Regions from separate parts of the Brevibacterium sp. LS14 genome, predicted to be linked through region 3. Evidence: riboswitches for the same ligand, from Rfam matches in the RefSeq annotation. Region 3 holds a riboswitch; each other region holds the start of a gene.
What was found. A riboswitch is a leader RNA that binds a small molecule or an ion and turns the genes downstream of it on or off. The one in region 3 is predicted to bind thiamine pyrophosphate.
Positions count from the first base shown of each region.

Region 1: another riboswitch for thiamine pyrophosphate. It lies ahead of EZE58_RS07560 (TenA family protein); the one in region 3 lies ahead of EZE58_RS01835 (ECF transporter S component).
Region 2: another riboswitch for thiamine pyrophosphate. It lies ahead of thiM (hydroxyethylthiazole kinase); the one in region 3 lies ahead of EZE58_RS01835 (ECF transporter S component).
Region 4: another riboswitch for thiamine pyrophosphate. It lies ahead of thiO (glycine oxidase ThiO); the one in region 3 lies ahead of EZE58_RS01835 (ECF transporter S component).

Region 1 covers NZ_SJXG01000044.1:193,351-196,959, reverse strand. The annotation lists gene EZE58_RS07565 (dihydroxyacetone kinase subunit DhaK) at 1-1,133, shown strand, start outside; gene EZE58_RS07560 (TenA family protein) at 1,121-1,804, opposite strand; TPP riboswitch at 1,802-1,904, opposite strand; gene EZE58_RS07555 (alpha-L-glutamate ligase) at 1,922-2,938, opposite strand; gene EZE58_RS07550 (VOC family protein) at 3,056-3,418, shown strand; gene EZE58_RS07545 (HutD family protein) at 3,485-3,609, shown strand, end outside.
Region 2 covers NZ_SJXG01000049.1:123,404-127,012, reverse strand. The annotation lists gene EZE58_RS10020 (ATP-binding cassette domain-containing protein) at 1-371, shown strand, start outside; gene EZE58_RS10015 (ABC transporter permease) at 368-1,579, shown strand; TPP riboswitch at 1,815-1,918, shown strand; gene thiM (hydroxyethylthiazole kinase) at 1,906-2,766, shown strand; gene thiE (thiamine phosphate synthase) at 2,763-3,470, shown strand; gene thiD (bifunctional hydroxymethylpyrimidine kinase/phosphomethylpyrimidine kinase) at 3,467-3,609, shown strand, end outside.
Region 3 covers NZ_SJXG01000011.1:68,405-72,013, reverse strand. The annotation lists gene EZE58_RS01850 (MmgE/PrpD family protein) at 1-16, opposite strand, end outside; gene EZE58_RS01845 (DUF4916 domain-containing protein) at 233-772, shown strand; gene EZE58_RS01840 (universal stress protein) at 1,147-2,145, shown strand; TPP riboswitch at 2,215-2,323, shown strand; gene EZE58_RS01835 (ECF transporter S component) at 2,349-2,978, shown strand; gene EZE58_RS01830 (ABC transporter ATP-binding protein) at 2,978-3,609, shown strand, end outside.
Region 4 covers NZ_SJXG01000031.1:170,192-173,800, forward strand. The annotation lists gene EZE58_RS03625 (thiazole synthase) at 1-233, opposite strand, end outside; gene thiS (sulfur carrier protein ThiS) at 235-471, opposite strand; gene thiO (glycine oxidase ThiO) at 468-1,649, opposite strand; TPP riboswitch at 1,640-1,742, opposite strand; gene thiE (thiamine phosphate synthase) at 1,766-2,443, shown strand; gene EZE58_RS03645 (2-dehydropantoate 2-reductase) at 2,440-3,354, shown strand; gene arsM (arsenite methyltransferase) at 3,480-3,609, opposite strand, start outside.

The DNA of each region.
Region 1 (3,609 bases), on a different contig from region 3:
GCCTCGCCGTCGCCGCCCGCGCCCAGACCGACTCCCACACAGGGAGGCCCGCCTTCGATCTGGCCGAGGGAACGCTCGAGTACGGGGTCGGCATCCACGGTGAACGTGCCGCTTCCTCGATCGACCGGGAGGACTTCGACGCACTCGTGGCGAGGATGGTCGACGAGGTCCACGCCGCCGTCGCAGGCGACCCCGCCGACGGCGACCTCCTCGTCTTCGTCAACGGACTCGGTGCCAGCACGCAGATCGAGCTCTTCAACGTCTTCGACGCCGTCACCCGCGCCCTCGAAGCCAAGGGCGAGAAGGTCGCGGCGTCCCTCGTCGGCGACTACGTCACCGCCCTCGACATGACCGGCTTCTCGATCACGCTCACCCGAATGCAGCCGCAGTGGTTGGACTGGTGGGAAGCCGCCACCTGCACTGCGGCCTTCCCCGCGCCCGTCGCCGACGGCACACCGACCGCATCTATCGCCGAACGCGTTACCGACCAGGGTGGCGCAGACGAGACCGACGTGGGCACACTGCGCACCCGCGCACAGGATCGCAGCACCGACCTCGAGACCGCCGTCGTCATCCGCTTCGCCGAACTCGCCGAAGAGCATCACGGCCACCTCACGCGACTCGACCAGGTCACCGGTGACGGCGACTTCGGCGACAACCTCCGCGGCGGTCTCCGCCATGCGACCCGACTCATGGAGGAGGCCGACGCGGCGGGATTCGCCGCCGCCGAACGTGCCTTCCTCAACGGCGTCGGCGGCACGAGCGGGCCTCTGCTCGGCCTGCTCTTCCAGGAGCTCAACGCCGGATACGCGAAGCTTGGGGACGACGAGCACCCGAGGACCGTCTGGGAGCAGGCGACCGCGGCCGGCTCGGCGGCGATCCGCCGCGTCGGCGGAGCCGAGCCCGGCGACCGGACGGTCATCGACGTCCTCGAACCGACCGCCTCAGCGCTGAGCGGAGGATTCGCCTCGGCCGCCGAGACGGCCGCCGACGCCGCCCAGGCCACGGCCGAACTCCAGGCCAGGCGCGGTCGTGCGAGCTATGTCGACGGGCGCGGCCATGGCACCCCCGACGCGGGCGCGGTCGGGATCTCGCTGCTCTTCACCGCGGCCGCCGAGGTCTACGAACGCTGAGCCCGGTACGCCTCATCGAAGAACGCGCGCTCGAGCCCGACGGCCCGCCCCCACAGCGCGGTCAGCCGCTTTCGGGTCGTGACCGACTCGGCGTCATCACCCCGGGGAAAGACGCGTTCGAGTTCGTCGACGAGGAACTGCACCCACGCGGAGAAGTCCTCACCGCGGTGGAGGTCGATCCAGCCGACGTGGACGGCACGGGTGGGCATCTCCCGCTCGAGCTCACCCCAGTCGAGGTAGAGCCATTCGGCGATGACGAGGACGACGAGGAGATCCGGGTACGACGCCGAGGCGACGGCGGTCCGCATGACCTCGCGGAAGCCTTCTGTCGGAGCGAGGAGGACAGGGTCGGCGTAGTCGTCCTCGGTCACCCCTACCTCGGCGAAGGCGCGGATGAAGTACGAATCCTCATCGGCTTCGAGGAACCCCAGCTGCCGGGCGAAGCGGAGCTTCGCCTCGATCCGGTCGGCATGCGCGACGCACGCGCCGAGCATCGCGAGAAAATCCTCGAAGAACTGGTAGTCCTGGACGAGGTAGGTCGCCATGACGTCGTCAGGCACGGTGCCCGCGAAGAGCTCCTCGACGAACCGGTGGCCGACCGCGGCCGACCAGTCCTCGTCCGCTGAGTCGCGCAGCGCCTCGACGGCGCCGCCCTGGGACACAGTGATCATTCGTCTCCTCCAACTTCCTCCGCCGGCATGATCCGGATCAGGTGTAAGGGTCTGCCTTCGCACTCTCAGCGCCGGGTCAGGCGCTCCCCTGTGGTGGTCTGAGACTATCAGGCCCGGTCAGGGCACGGGAATGCCCGCAACCGCGCCGAGGCGCAGGCTCAACTCCTCGGCGATGCGCGCTGCCGCGGGCTGCCGGCCGGCCGCACGCTCGGCCTCCTCGACGGCCGAGTTGTAGTTCGTGTTCGTGTTGATGTCGTAGACGACCTGCCGGCCGTCGGCGGTCTCGATGAACTCGACACCGGCGAAGTCGATGCCGAGGTCGCGGAGCAGTTCCTCGAGTCGGCCGATGAGCGGGGTCTGTGCGGTGATCTCCTCGCGCCGGGTGAACTGGCTGACCGGCGCCGAGGCGGTGCGCTGGTCCCCGGCGGTCCCAGCGGTCAGGATCTCGCACGCGTCGGCGGGGCAGAGTTCGAACGAGCCGGCAGAGACATCGACTCTCACGGCATAGTGAAACCGGCCGCCGATGAACTCGGCGCGGGTGATGAACGGTGCGGCCGGCTGCAGGTACTCCTGGATGAGGGTGATGCCGTCGATCGGCTCGTCCGCGCCGTCGGGTCCGAAGTCGGCGATCGCCTGCTCGAGGTCGGCGTGGGAGTCGAACCGGCGCACGCCCAGGCCCTTGCCGCCCTGGTTGTGCTTGGTGATGAACGGGGGAGCGAAGTCCGCAGCCGCCTCGGTGATCGCGGTGCTCCCGAACGCGGCGGCGGTCCTGGGGACGTCGAAGCCGTGGGCTGCGAGTTCACGGTGCTGGCGGATCTTGCTGACCTCGAGCTCGTAGACGTCGGAACCGTTGATGACCGTCCGACCGGCGGCCTCGAGCCACGCGAGCACCGCCCGGCCGAAGTCCTTGACATGCGGGTCGGTGCGCGTGTGCGAGGACGCGGAGAGGCGGGACCAGAAGAGGGCCTCGGGCGGCTCGGCGGCCAGGTCGATCGTCGCTCCGGGCAGCAGCCATTCGACGTAGTCGACGCCCTGGGACTCGAGCGCCTCGGCGAAGGGGGTGATCCACTCCGGGTTGTCGTGGATGATGTAGACCGCGGGCCTGTCGGCGACGGGCAGCTGCTGGGTGCTCATGGAAGGCCTCTCGATGTCGTGTCGGAACGCTGGACGTATTGCTCAACAATCCTACGGGTCCGGGGATTCCCGGCCGAAGCCGTTCACCGCGTCCGTCCACCGGCGTAGACTCAGGCTATGGCTATCGCAAAGCAGCCCGTGATCGTTCTCGACGCTCCGGATGCTGGTGAGCTCGCCCGCTTCTCCGGCGACCTCCTCGACTGGCAGGTCCGCGTCGACGACGACGGCACGTGGGCTGAGATCACATCCGACTCCTGGCCGCCCATCTGCTTCCAGCAGGTCGAGGACTACCACGCCCCGAGCTGGCCCAGCCAGGAGCATCCGCAGCAGATGCACATCGACGTCATGGTCGACGACCTTGACACCGCAGAGGCACAGGTCATCGAACTCGGTGCCGGCAAGGCCGCGGTGCAGCCGGGGGAGACCTTCCGCGTCTTCCTCGACCCCGCCGGCCATCCGTTCTGCCTCTGCGTCAGCTGAGGCGGTGCCGGCCGACTGAGGCGGCGCGGGCCAGCCGTGACGGCGCCCGCGTCTACGATGGCGAGCATGGACCTCATCGCGTCGTTCGACGACATCGCACCGAGACCGTGGGCCAATGGCGCAGGTGAGACGACCGAACTCGTCTCACTCGACGAATCCGCGCGCCTAACCCAGGATCGCCGCCGGTGGCG
Region 2 (3,609 bases), on a different contig from region 3:
CCAGCGTCCGGGTGCCCATCGCCGCCCTCTCCGGTGGTCAGCGGCAGACAGTCGCGATCGCTAGGTCCCTCCTCGGCGAACCGTCGATCGTCATGCTCGACGAGCCGACCGCGGCCCTCGGAGTCGCCCAGACCGCCGAGGTGCTCAACCTCATCGAACGCCTCCGCGACCGCGACCTCGGCGTCCTCCTCGTCAGCCACAACATGGCCGACGTCCAAGCCGTGTGTGACCGCGTCCACGTCCTGCGCCTGGGCAAGGACGCCGGCGACTTCCCCGGTGATGAGCGCACCGACGTCCTCATCGCCGCCATCACGGGAGCCAACGACAACGTCGTCACCCAGCGGGCGGCACGCAGGGGTGAGCGCCGATGACCCGGAACTCGTTCATCACTGACGAACGGATCTCGCAGGAGGGGTTCGTCCGCACCTTCGTCCGGCGGATCAAGGAAGGCCAGCTCGGCTCGTTCCCGGTCATCCTCGCCCTCGTCATCATCGTCATCGTCTTCCAGTCGGCGAACAGCAACTTCATCTCCCCTGCCAACCTCGTCAACCTCTCCACGCAGGTCGCCTACCTCGCGATCCTCGCCCTCGGGATCAACCTCATCCTCCTCCTCGGCGAGATCGACCTCTCGCTCGCCCAGCTCGGCGGACTCTGCGCCTCCGTGCTCGGCGTCCTCGTCGTCCGCCAGGGAGTGCCCCCGCTCATCGCCCTGACGATCATGCTCCTCCTCGGCCTCGTCGTCGGTGCCATCCAGGGCTGGTTCTTCGCCGTCGTCGGCATTCCCGCCTTCGTCGTCACCCTCGCCGGTCTGCTCGCGTTCACCGGACTGACCCTGACGACGCTCGGCACGCAGAAGAACCTCTCGATGGCCGACACGTTCGCCTTCGATTTCGCGAGCTACTACTTCCCCGCGATGTGGGCGTACGTCTTCGGCGCGGTCGCGGTCATCGGTTTCGCCGCCGGGCTCATCCACTCGAAGCTGCGGCGGCACAACGCCGGACTCGACAGCGCGAGCTGGACGTCGGTGATCATCCGCATCGTCCTTCTCACCGCAGTCGTCTTCGGCTTCCTCATCCTCGTCAACCAGGACTTCGGGCTGGCGATGCCGTTCTTCCTCATGCTCGTCATCGCGATCGTCATCGACCTCGTGCTGCGGAAGACGAAGTACGGCCGATCGATCTACGCCGTCGGCGGCAAGGTCGAGGCCGCCCGGCGCGCCGGCATCCGGGTGACCTGGGTGCGCATCAGCGTGTTCATGACCGCCGGTGTCCTCGCCGCGCTCTTCGGCTTCGTCAAGGCCGGGGTGACGACGAACGCGGGATCGACGCTCGTCGGCACGCAGGACCTCCTCAACGCCATCGCGGCGGCCGTCATCGGCGGCACCTCGCTCTTCGGCGGGCGCGGATCGGCGTGGGCCGCTGTGCTCGGGGCGCTCGTCGTCGGAGCGATCAACAACGGCCTCTACCTCATCGGCTTCAACTCCGATGCGCAGCAGATCATCACCGCGCTCGTCCTCCTCACCGCCGTCGTCATCGACGCGATCAGCCGCCGCGGCCAGCGCTACGTCGGCAGAGGGTAGGCGTCGGAGGGTGGGCGACAGAGGTCTGACGGCTGCCGGTAGGCAGCTGGGTCGGTCGCCGAGGCGGAACTGAGTCACTTTTCGCCCGATCAGTCGGTTCAAGACCAGATCGATCGGACGAAAAGTGAATCATCGGGGCCGGGCGGCTGGATTGAAAGTGGGGTCGGGTGGGTTCGCGGCGGTGGGCCGTGCGGGCGCCGTCGTCGCCCCCTAGGTGTCGGTGATACAGTCGGGGGCAAATGACATGGGGTGCCCGGTGCGACTCGCGCAGGGCTGAGAGAACACCCATCGAACCTGATCTGGGCCATGCTAGCGAAGGGATCGTCATGACCGACATCGACCTGTCGTCGGCGCATGCGCGGCTGCGCGCGTCGAACCCGCTCATCCAATGCATCACGAACACGGTCGTGCAGCAGTTCAGCGCGAACGTGCTCCTCGCCGTCGGGGCGTCACCGGCGATGCTCGACCACGACGCCGATGCCGCGCAGTTCGCCCACCTCGCCGGCGGTCTGCTCGTCAACTTCGGCACAGCGACGAACCAGCAGTTCCTCGCCGCCGACGCCGCCGTCGACGCCGTCACCGAGGATGCCAAACCCTGGGTGCTCGACCCCGTGAGCATCGGCGCTGCCGACCACCGCACCACCCGGATCCGCCGCGCCGCGGCCGCCCACCCGACCGCGATCCGCGGCAACGCCTCGGAGATCGCGGCACTGGCCGGAGCCGGAGCGGGCGGGCGCGGGGTCGAGTCCACCGACGAGGTCGACGCCGTGCTCCCGGCCGCCGCCGAGCTCGCCCGCACGACCGGCGCCATCGTCGCCGTTTCCGGTGCCCGGGACGCCATCGTCGCCCACATCGACGGGGCCGACCACATCGCCCGCGTCGACGGGGGACACTCATTCATGCCGCTCGTCATCGGCACCGGCTGCTCACTCGGCGCCGTGACCGCCGCCTACCTCGCCGCCGTCCCGCCGGCGGGGACGAGTTCGCAGGCGGGCCCGGCAGGATCGGCCGCGTTCGAGCGCTTCACCGCAGTCGTCGCCGCCCACGCCCACTTCGCCGTCGCCGGAGAGGCCGCCGCCACCGGGGCGCTCGGACCGGGCACCTACTCGGTGCACTTCCTCGACGCGCTCTTCACCACCGACGACGACCGGATCGGCCGCGCCCGGGTCGAGGTGACCACAGTATGAGCGGCGATCGGCTCGCGGGCATCGACACCCGCCTCTACCTCGTCACCGATACCGCGCAGTGCGCGGAGGCGGGACGAACCGTCGCCGAGACCGTGCGCGCGGCCGTGACCGGGGGAGTCGGTGTCGTCCAGGTCCGCGACAAGGACATCGACGACACCGAATTCCTCGTCCTCACCCGTGAGGTCATCGCCGCCGTCACCGAGGCGATCGCCGGGACCGACCGCCGCGTTCCCGTCTTCCTCAACGACCGGGTCGCCGTCGCCCGCCGCCTCCTCGACGAGGGCAGCGACGTCCACATCCACGTCGGCCAGACCGACACCCCCGTCGCCGAGGTGCGCGACCTCCTCGGCGACGGCCCCCTCGTCGGCCTCTCCGCCGCCGAACCCGAGGAGTTCGCCACGGCCCAGGAGACCGGCGGCGTCGACCTTGTCGGCATCGGACCGGTCTTCGACACGACGACGAAGACCGACGCCCCGGCCGGGATCGGTCCCGACCGCCTTGGCGAACTCACCGCCTCGGCGGGGATCCCCGCGGTCGCGATCGGCGGCATCGACGCCGAGCGCGCGCACGAACTGCGGGGACGAGGACTCGTCGGCATCTGCGTCGTCTCCGCGATCTGCCGCGCCGAGGATCCCGAGCAGGCGGCCGCGGACCTCCTCGACGCCTTCGGCGACGGCACCCGAAAGGACGGGGAACAGGCATGAGCGAGCGACCACCGATCGCGCTGTCGATCGCCGGCACCGACCCGAGCGGCGGGGCGGGAATCCACGCCGACCTCAAGACGTTCACCGCCCTCGGCGTGCTCGGGACGACGGCGATCACCGCCCTCGTCGCGCAGAACAC
Region 3 (3,609 bases):
CCTCATGATCAATCATGGACAATCCCTTCAATCGTCGTTGACCGCTGCGGGCCATGTCACGACCGCCGCTGGCCGGAGAGTGGTTGACTCAACTGTAGGCCACGTCACTGCGACGCTGCGGCCCGGCCGGAGTTTTATCTTGACATCAAGATACTTTACCCGACCGGCATGAGCCGCCTCGACCCCCCTCCTCCCACCCGTCCGTCGAGGTGAACTGTGACACAATCGGGATATGACCCGCACTGCCCTCGACTTCGACGAGAACTGGTTCGACGACAACGAGTTCGCCCAGCTTCGTCGCCGTCTCCCCATCCCCTATGTCAATGCCATCCCCGTCCGCGTCGGAGAGGCCGGCGATGTCGAGGAGATCGGCCTCCTGCTGCGCCGCCTCGACGACGGCACCCTGGGTCGCGAGGTCGTCGGCGGCCGCATCCGCTACCACGAGTCGATCCGCGCGGCTCTGCTGCGCCATGCCGAGAACGACCTGGGTCCGCTCGCGCTGCCGGTCGTCCCCCCGGCCATCGCGCCGTTCCACATCGCCGAGTACTTCCCCACCGAGGGAGCGGCGCTCCTCCACGACCCGCGTCAGCACGCGATCTCGATGTGCTTCGTCATGGAGGTCCGCGGCGAGTGCACCCCGCGCGCGGACGCGCTCAGCCTCGACTGGCTCACGCCGTCGGAGGCGCTGCGCGAGGACATCGCGAGCGAACTCTCCCACGGTCAGGAGCACATCATCCGCGCGGCCCTGAGTTACCTCGGCTTTCCCATCTGAGGCCGGGCTGTCCATCGGGCCTGCGCCCGGCGCCTACGCGGGGTGCCGCCCGGTTTTCCGCGGCGCGCTGCGACTCGAGGACGCTCAGTGTCGATTCGCGAGCCAGAAATCGACACTTGGCGTCCTCGACTCGGCAACCCCATGCGCCCGCCGGCCGCTCAGCCACCCCGCGGGCGTACAGCCACCCCGCGGCGCCACAGCAACTCGGCGGTGCCACAGCCACCCCGCGGCGCCACAGCAACCCGGCGACCGCCTCGGCGACTTTTCTACACGCTGTAGAAGTGCACTGGTAGACTGGAGGCGACGACGACGGATGTGGTTTTCGGGGCCGCCGTCATCGTCAGGGTTGGTCAGGCCCCGTCGAGAGGACTGCCATGAACGCTGACGCCCACCGGAACCCCGCTCGCCAGGCCGCTGCGAACCCGACCGATGACCGCGCCGCCGACCCGCGGCCCGCCGAGTCCGGACTCAGCCGCGACCTCGGCGTCCTCGTCGGCTTCGACGGATCCGAACTCGCGGCCCTGGCCCTGCGCTACGCCGCGATCGAAGCCCTCCACCGCGGCGTCCCCCTGACCGTCGTCACGGCGTTCACGATGCCGCTGATGATCTACCCGAACATGGCCTCCATACCCTCCGAACCCGAGGACGAGGCCGCACTGCGGGGAGCCGAGAAGCTCCTCGCCGAGGCGTCCGAACTCCTCGCCGATCATCCCGAACCCGTGACTTACGCGGCCGAATCCGGCGACGCCGCCGGCGTCCTCGTCAACCTCAGCTCCAACGCCGAGGTGGTCATCGTCGGCGCCCGAGGGCGCGGCGGGTTCCTCGGTCGCATGCTCGGATCGGTCTCCACGGCCCTGCCCCCGCACGCGCACTGCCCGACGATCGTCGTCCCCCAGCACTCAGCACAGCGCGGCGAGGCCCGCGGACCGGTCGTCGTCGCCGTCGACGGTTCGGAGGCCGCGCGGATCGCGATGTTCACCGCCGCCGAGGTGGCCGCCTCGAGGGAGGCCGGACTCGAGGTCGTCTCCGTCCTGCCCGCCGGCGAGGAGTGGCTCTACTGGTATCCCGAGCTCGAGCTCGGCGCCGACGTCGCCGACCGTCGGCAGAAGCAGCTCGAGACCGCGCTCTCGGCGGAGGCGGATGCGCTCGGCGAGCAGTTCCCGAGTCTGCCGATCTCCACCTCGGTGGTCGTCGGCGATGCGACCGCGATGCTCTCGGAGGCGACGAAGCGGGCGCAGCTGACGGTGATGGGCACGCGTGGTCGCGGAGCGGTCAAGAGCGCGCTGCTCGGCTCGGTCTCCCGCGGGGTCCTCCACCATGCCGAGGGTCCGGTGATGATCGTCCCGAGCTGGCCACAGCCGCACGACACATGACGACCATCGCCGCCTGCCTGATCGCCTGACGCGGTCCCGACAGGCGGCGCGGCGGGTGCTGTACAGTAAGTCTCACGACAGGGGAGCGCCAGCAGGGGCGCTGAGAGTGCAGATCATGCTGCAGACCCTCGAACCTGATGCGGCTAGCACCGCCGAAGGAAGTCGAGACTCTTCTACCCCTCCTTGAGACACGAGGAGGCACAATGCCGAGAACCACCGCGCCCGGAACCGCCGCGAAGTCCGCACCCGCCTACACGCAGGCCCCGCCGACGAAGAAGTGGCGCGTCGTCGACTACGTCGTCACCGCGGTGCTCGGCATCGCGGTCGGCCTGATCTTCTGGGTGCTCGCCGCCAGCTGGAAGGTCATCGAACTCGGCTTCCAGGCCTTCCCGCCCTCGATCGGACTCATCGCCGGACTCTGGGTGCTCGCCGGACCTCTGGCCGGCGCCATCATCCGCAAGCCCGGTGCCGCGCTGCTCTGCGAGGTGCTCGCCGCGATCGTCGAGGGCGTCCTCGGCTCCCACTTCGGCTCGACCGTGCTCCTGTCGGGCTTCATCCAGGGCCTCGGTGCCGAACTCGTCTTCGCCGCCTTCGGCTACCGGAGGTTCACGCTGTGGGTGACGACGCTGTCCGGTCTCGTCGCAGCCGCCTTCATGGCCGTGAGCGAGAACATCCTCTACAACGCCGAATGGCAGCTGACCTACCAGCTCGCCTACGCCGTGTGCGCGATCGTCTCCGGCATCGTCATCTCCGGCATCGGTGCGTGGTACGCCTACCGTGCGATCGCGAAGACCGGGGCGCTGTCCTCGTTCGCCTCCGGCCGCATCCGCTGATGGGTCTGCCGATCCGCGCTCGCGGCTATTCGTGGCGGCACGCCGATCGGGACACGCTCGCCGTCGGCCCCCTCGACCTCGACATCGCCGCAGGTGAGAAGGTTCTCCTCCTCGGCCCGTCAGGGGCGGGGAAGTCGACACTGCTCCACGCGATCGCGGGTGTCCTCCCCGTCGAATCGGGTGAGGCCGGAGGAGAGCTCGTGATCGGTGACGCCCCACCGGATCCTCGCCGAGGTGTGACCGGGCTCGTCCTCCAGGACCCCGATTCGCAGGTGATCTTCTCCCGCGTCGGCGACGACGTCGCCTTCGGAATGGAGAACATCGGGATGAGCGCCGAAGTCATCGACGAGCGCATCCCCGCCTCCCTGGCAGCGCTCGGCCTCGACCTGCCCCTCGACCACCCCACGGCCGCACTCTCCGGGGGCCAGAAGCAGCGCCTCGCACTCGCCGGCATCCACGCGATGGCACCCGAGGTCATCGTCCTCGACGAACCGACGGCGAACATCGACCCCGCCTCGGCGGCCTCGGTCCGGGACGCGGTGCTCACGGTCCAGGCGGCCACCTCGGCGACGATGATCGTCGTCGAGCACCGGGTGAGCCTGTGGTCGGACGACGTCGACACCGTCATCGT
Region 4 (3,609 bases), on a different contig from region 3:
GCGTCCCGGGCGGTATAGCAGCCCGCGGTGTTCGGCAGGGAGCGGATGCCGAGTCGTTCGAGGAGGGCGAAGACCGAGTCCCTGGCGTCAGCGTCGAAACGGCGGATCGCCACGGTCGTCAGCTCCGTCGCCGAGGCGGTCAGTGCGTTCTCGAGGATGCTCAGGGTGCTCGCCCCTCCGGTGCCCATGACGAGGCGGGAGTCGAAGGTCGCTCCGTCGATCGTCCAGCTCATCTCAGCCTCCCTGCACAGCAGTGACGATGTCGACGGTCTGGCCGTCGACGATGGCGAACTCGGCCCAGAGTCCACGGCGGATGACCTCACCGTCGACAGCGAGGGCCACCCCGAGACGGCCTCCGTCGACGGGAGTCCCGTCCGTCGCGAGCTGCCTGCCGGTGACGTGCTCGACGAGCGAGCGGGCCGTGGTGCCTGAGGCGAGCTCGCTGCTCTCCCCGTTGAGTGTGATGGTCATGGTTCCTTCCTTGCTGTGGTCATCGCCGCCACAAGGCGCGGAGACGGGCTCTCGTTCGACTGTGCGGCTTCGGAGAAGCGGCGGGGAGCAAGGGCCGCGGGCGCCCCTGCGGGCAGCCACGGCGAGTCCTCACCGCGGGTGAGATCGGCACCGAGGCGGGCCCCGAGCGGAGTGAGGAGGATCCCGTGGCGGAAGTACCCGGTGGAGACGACGCAGCCGGGGTCCGTGCGCCCGATGAACGGCACGTCATCGGGTGATCCGGGTCGGGCACGCGCAGTGATCTCGGTGATCTCGGCATCGAGGATCCCGGGCACGAGCCGTTCGGCATCGTGGAGGAGACGGTGGACTCCCTCGGCGAGCACCCCGGGCCGTCCGTCCTCACGGGACGTGGCGCCGAGGACGAGTTCCCCGTCGGGGCGCGGGACGATGTAGACGGGCCGACCGGCGACGAGTCCGCGGATGGTGCGGGTGAGCAGCGGCGGTGCGCTCGCGTCGGTGCGCAGCCGGATGATGTCGCCGTGCACGGCTCGCAGCGGCAGGTCGGGGACGCCGGCGATCGTCCCCACCGCTTCACCGGCGGCGACGACGACCTGGTCGGCGGTGAGGCTGCGCCCATCGGCAAGAGCGACGCCGACGGTGCGGCCGCTGACGCGGACGAGTCCGGTCGCCTCCTCACGGACGATGTCGTCGTCGAGGAGCGAGAGCAGGGCGCCGGTGATCCGTCGTGGGTCGACGGCATGATCGCCGGGGATGCGCACCGCCCCGCTCACCCCTGGCGAGAGGGCGGGCTCGAGATCGCGGGCCCGGGATCCGGTGATGAGTTCGACCTCGGACCCCGCCTCGGCCTGCAGGGCGCGCAGGTCCCGCAGGGTCGCGAGATCCGCCCTGTCCCCGGCGCACACGAGGGTCTCCGTCTGCGTCTCGCCGAGGTCGTGCCCGGTCTCGGCGGTGAGTCGCGAGGCGAACTCGGGGTAGAGATCGGCAGAGGTGCGCATGAGGGGGAAGAGCGGAGACTGCCCCCACGCGATCTCCGCGGCCGGGGCGATCATGCCGGCGGCGGCATACGAGGCCCCTTCGCCGGGTGCGGGGTCGATGAGCGTGACCGACGCTCCCCGGCCACGCAGCTCCCATGCTGTGGCGAGCCCGATGATCCCGGCCCCGATGACGATGACGTGCACTGTATTCTCCCTCCGGCGGCATGACCCGCATCAGGTGCGGCGGTCGGCACGAAGCCCTCTCAGCCTCCCAGCGAGGCTCCCGCGAACTCCTCTACTCTAGGAGCATGGTTCCCGTGATGACAACGTCCTCCGCCCAGCGAGACACGCAGACCACGACTCGAACCGCGCGTCGGCGCGCGCTCGAGGCGGCCCGCCTCTACCTCTGCACCGATGCCAGGACCAAGCAGGGCGATCTCGCCGCGTTCCTCGACGCCGCATACGCCGGGGGCGTCGACATCATCCAGCTGCGCGACAAGAGCCTGGAGGCACGAGAGGAGATCGCCGCCCTCGAGGTCCTCCGGGACGCCGCCCGCCGCCATGGCAGGCTCTTCTCCGTCAACGACCGTGCCGACGTCGCCCTCCTCGTCGGCGCCGACGTCTTCCACGTCGGACAGGGTGACCTCACGAGCGGCCAGGCCCGTGCCGTGCTCGGACCCGACGTCCTCCTCGGCCGTTCGACCCACTCGATCGACCAGGCGCTCGCCGCCGACGCCGACCCCGACATCGACTACCTCTGCCTCGGGCCCGTGTGGGAGACCCCGACGAAACCCGGGCGACCGGCCGTCGGCCTCGAGCCCCTGCGGGAGATCACCGGACGGGTGAGTACGCCCTGGTTCGCGATCGGCGGCATCGCCGCCGGTGAGCGGCTCGACGCGGTGCGCGAAGCCGGAGCCGAGCGCATCGTCGTCGTCCGCGCCGTCACCGAGGCCGATGATCCCGCCGCAGCGGCAGCGACCCTGAAGGGAGAGCTGTGAGGATCCTCATCGCCGGAGCCGGGGCCACCGGGGGAGCGTTCGGCACCCGCCTCGTCGAAGCCGGACGTGACGTCACCTTCCTCGTCCGACCCGAGCGCGCCGAGGCGCTGCGCGCATCGGGGCTGCGCTTCATCGGCCCCGACGAGGACAGGACGAACCCGGTGGCCGTGACGACCGCCGAGGAGCTCGCAGCGAACCCGATCCCTGCGGACCTCGTCCTCATCGCCGTCAAGGCCAGCGGCCTCGACCAGGTCATCGACGACATTCGCCCGGCGATCGGGCCGGACACGCTCATCATTCCGTTCCTCAACGGCATGGCCCATATCGACCGCCTGGACAGGGAGTTCCCCGGGCAGGTGCTCGGGGGCCTCGTGAAGATCATCGGCACGATGCGCGGATACGACGTTGTGCAGATGACGGACATGGCGACGATGACGATCGGCCGCCTCGGCGGGGGAGAGGTGCCTTCCGGGATCGTCGAGGCCCTCGACGTCCCCGGCTTCCGCCTCCAGGTCATCGATGCCATCGATGACGCACTCTGGGAGAAGTGGGTCTTCATCGCCGCAGCCGGCGTGGTCACGTGCCTCTTCCGGGCGCCCGTCGGGGCGATCATGGCCGCCGGCGGCGAACCCCACGTCGTCGCGATCGTCGACGAGCTCGAAGCCGTGGCGATGGGCGCCGGACACCCGATCTCGGCGCGCTCCCGCGCGGTGACGCTCTCGATGCTCACCGCCGAGGGCTCCTCATTCACCTCATCGCTCTATCGCGACGTCACCGCCGGACTGCCCAACGAGACCGAGCACATCCTCGGCAGCCTCGCGGCGACCGCGGCGGGACTCGGGGTCGCGACCCCGCTGCTCGACCTCACTCTCGTGCAGCTGCGAGCAGGCGAGATCGACCGGGCGGGATGACCGGAGAGGGGTCTGCAGCCTGGCCGCGGTTTCGGAAGCCCGCGCGCACCGGCCGCCGCCTGCGCGGAGACGATGGGCCGCCTCGGCGAGACCGGAGAGCACGAGGGCGAGCGATGTTTCCAGGCTCAGCCGGCCGGCTTGACCGCCCGCACGATCGCCGAGTGCAGGCCGTCGGCGACCTCACGCGTGAAGTCGACCGCGACGTCGACGAATCCGACAGCGCGAAGACCGTCGACATACTCCGTTCGTGACAGA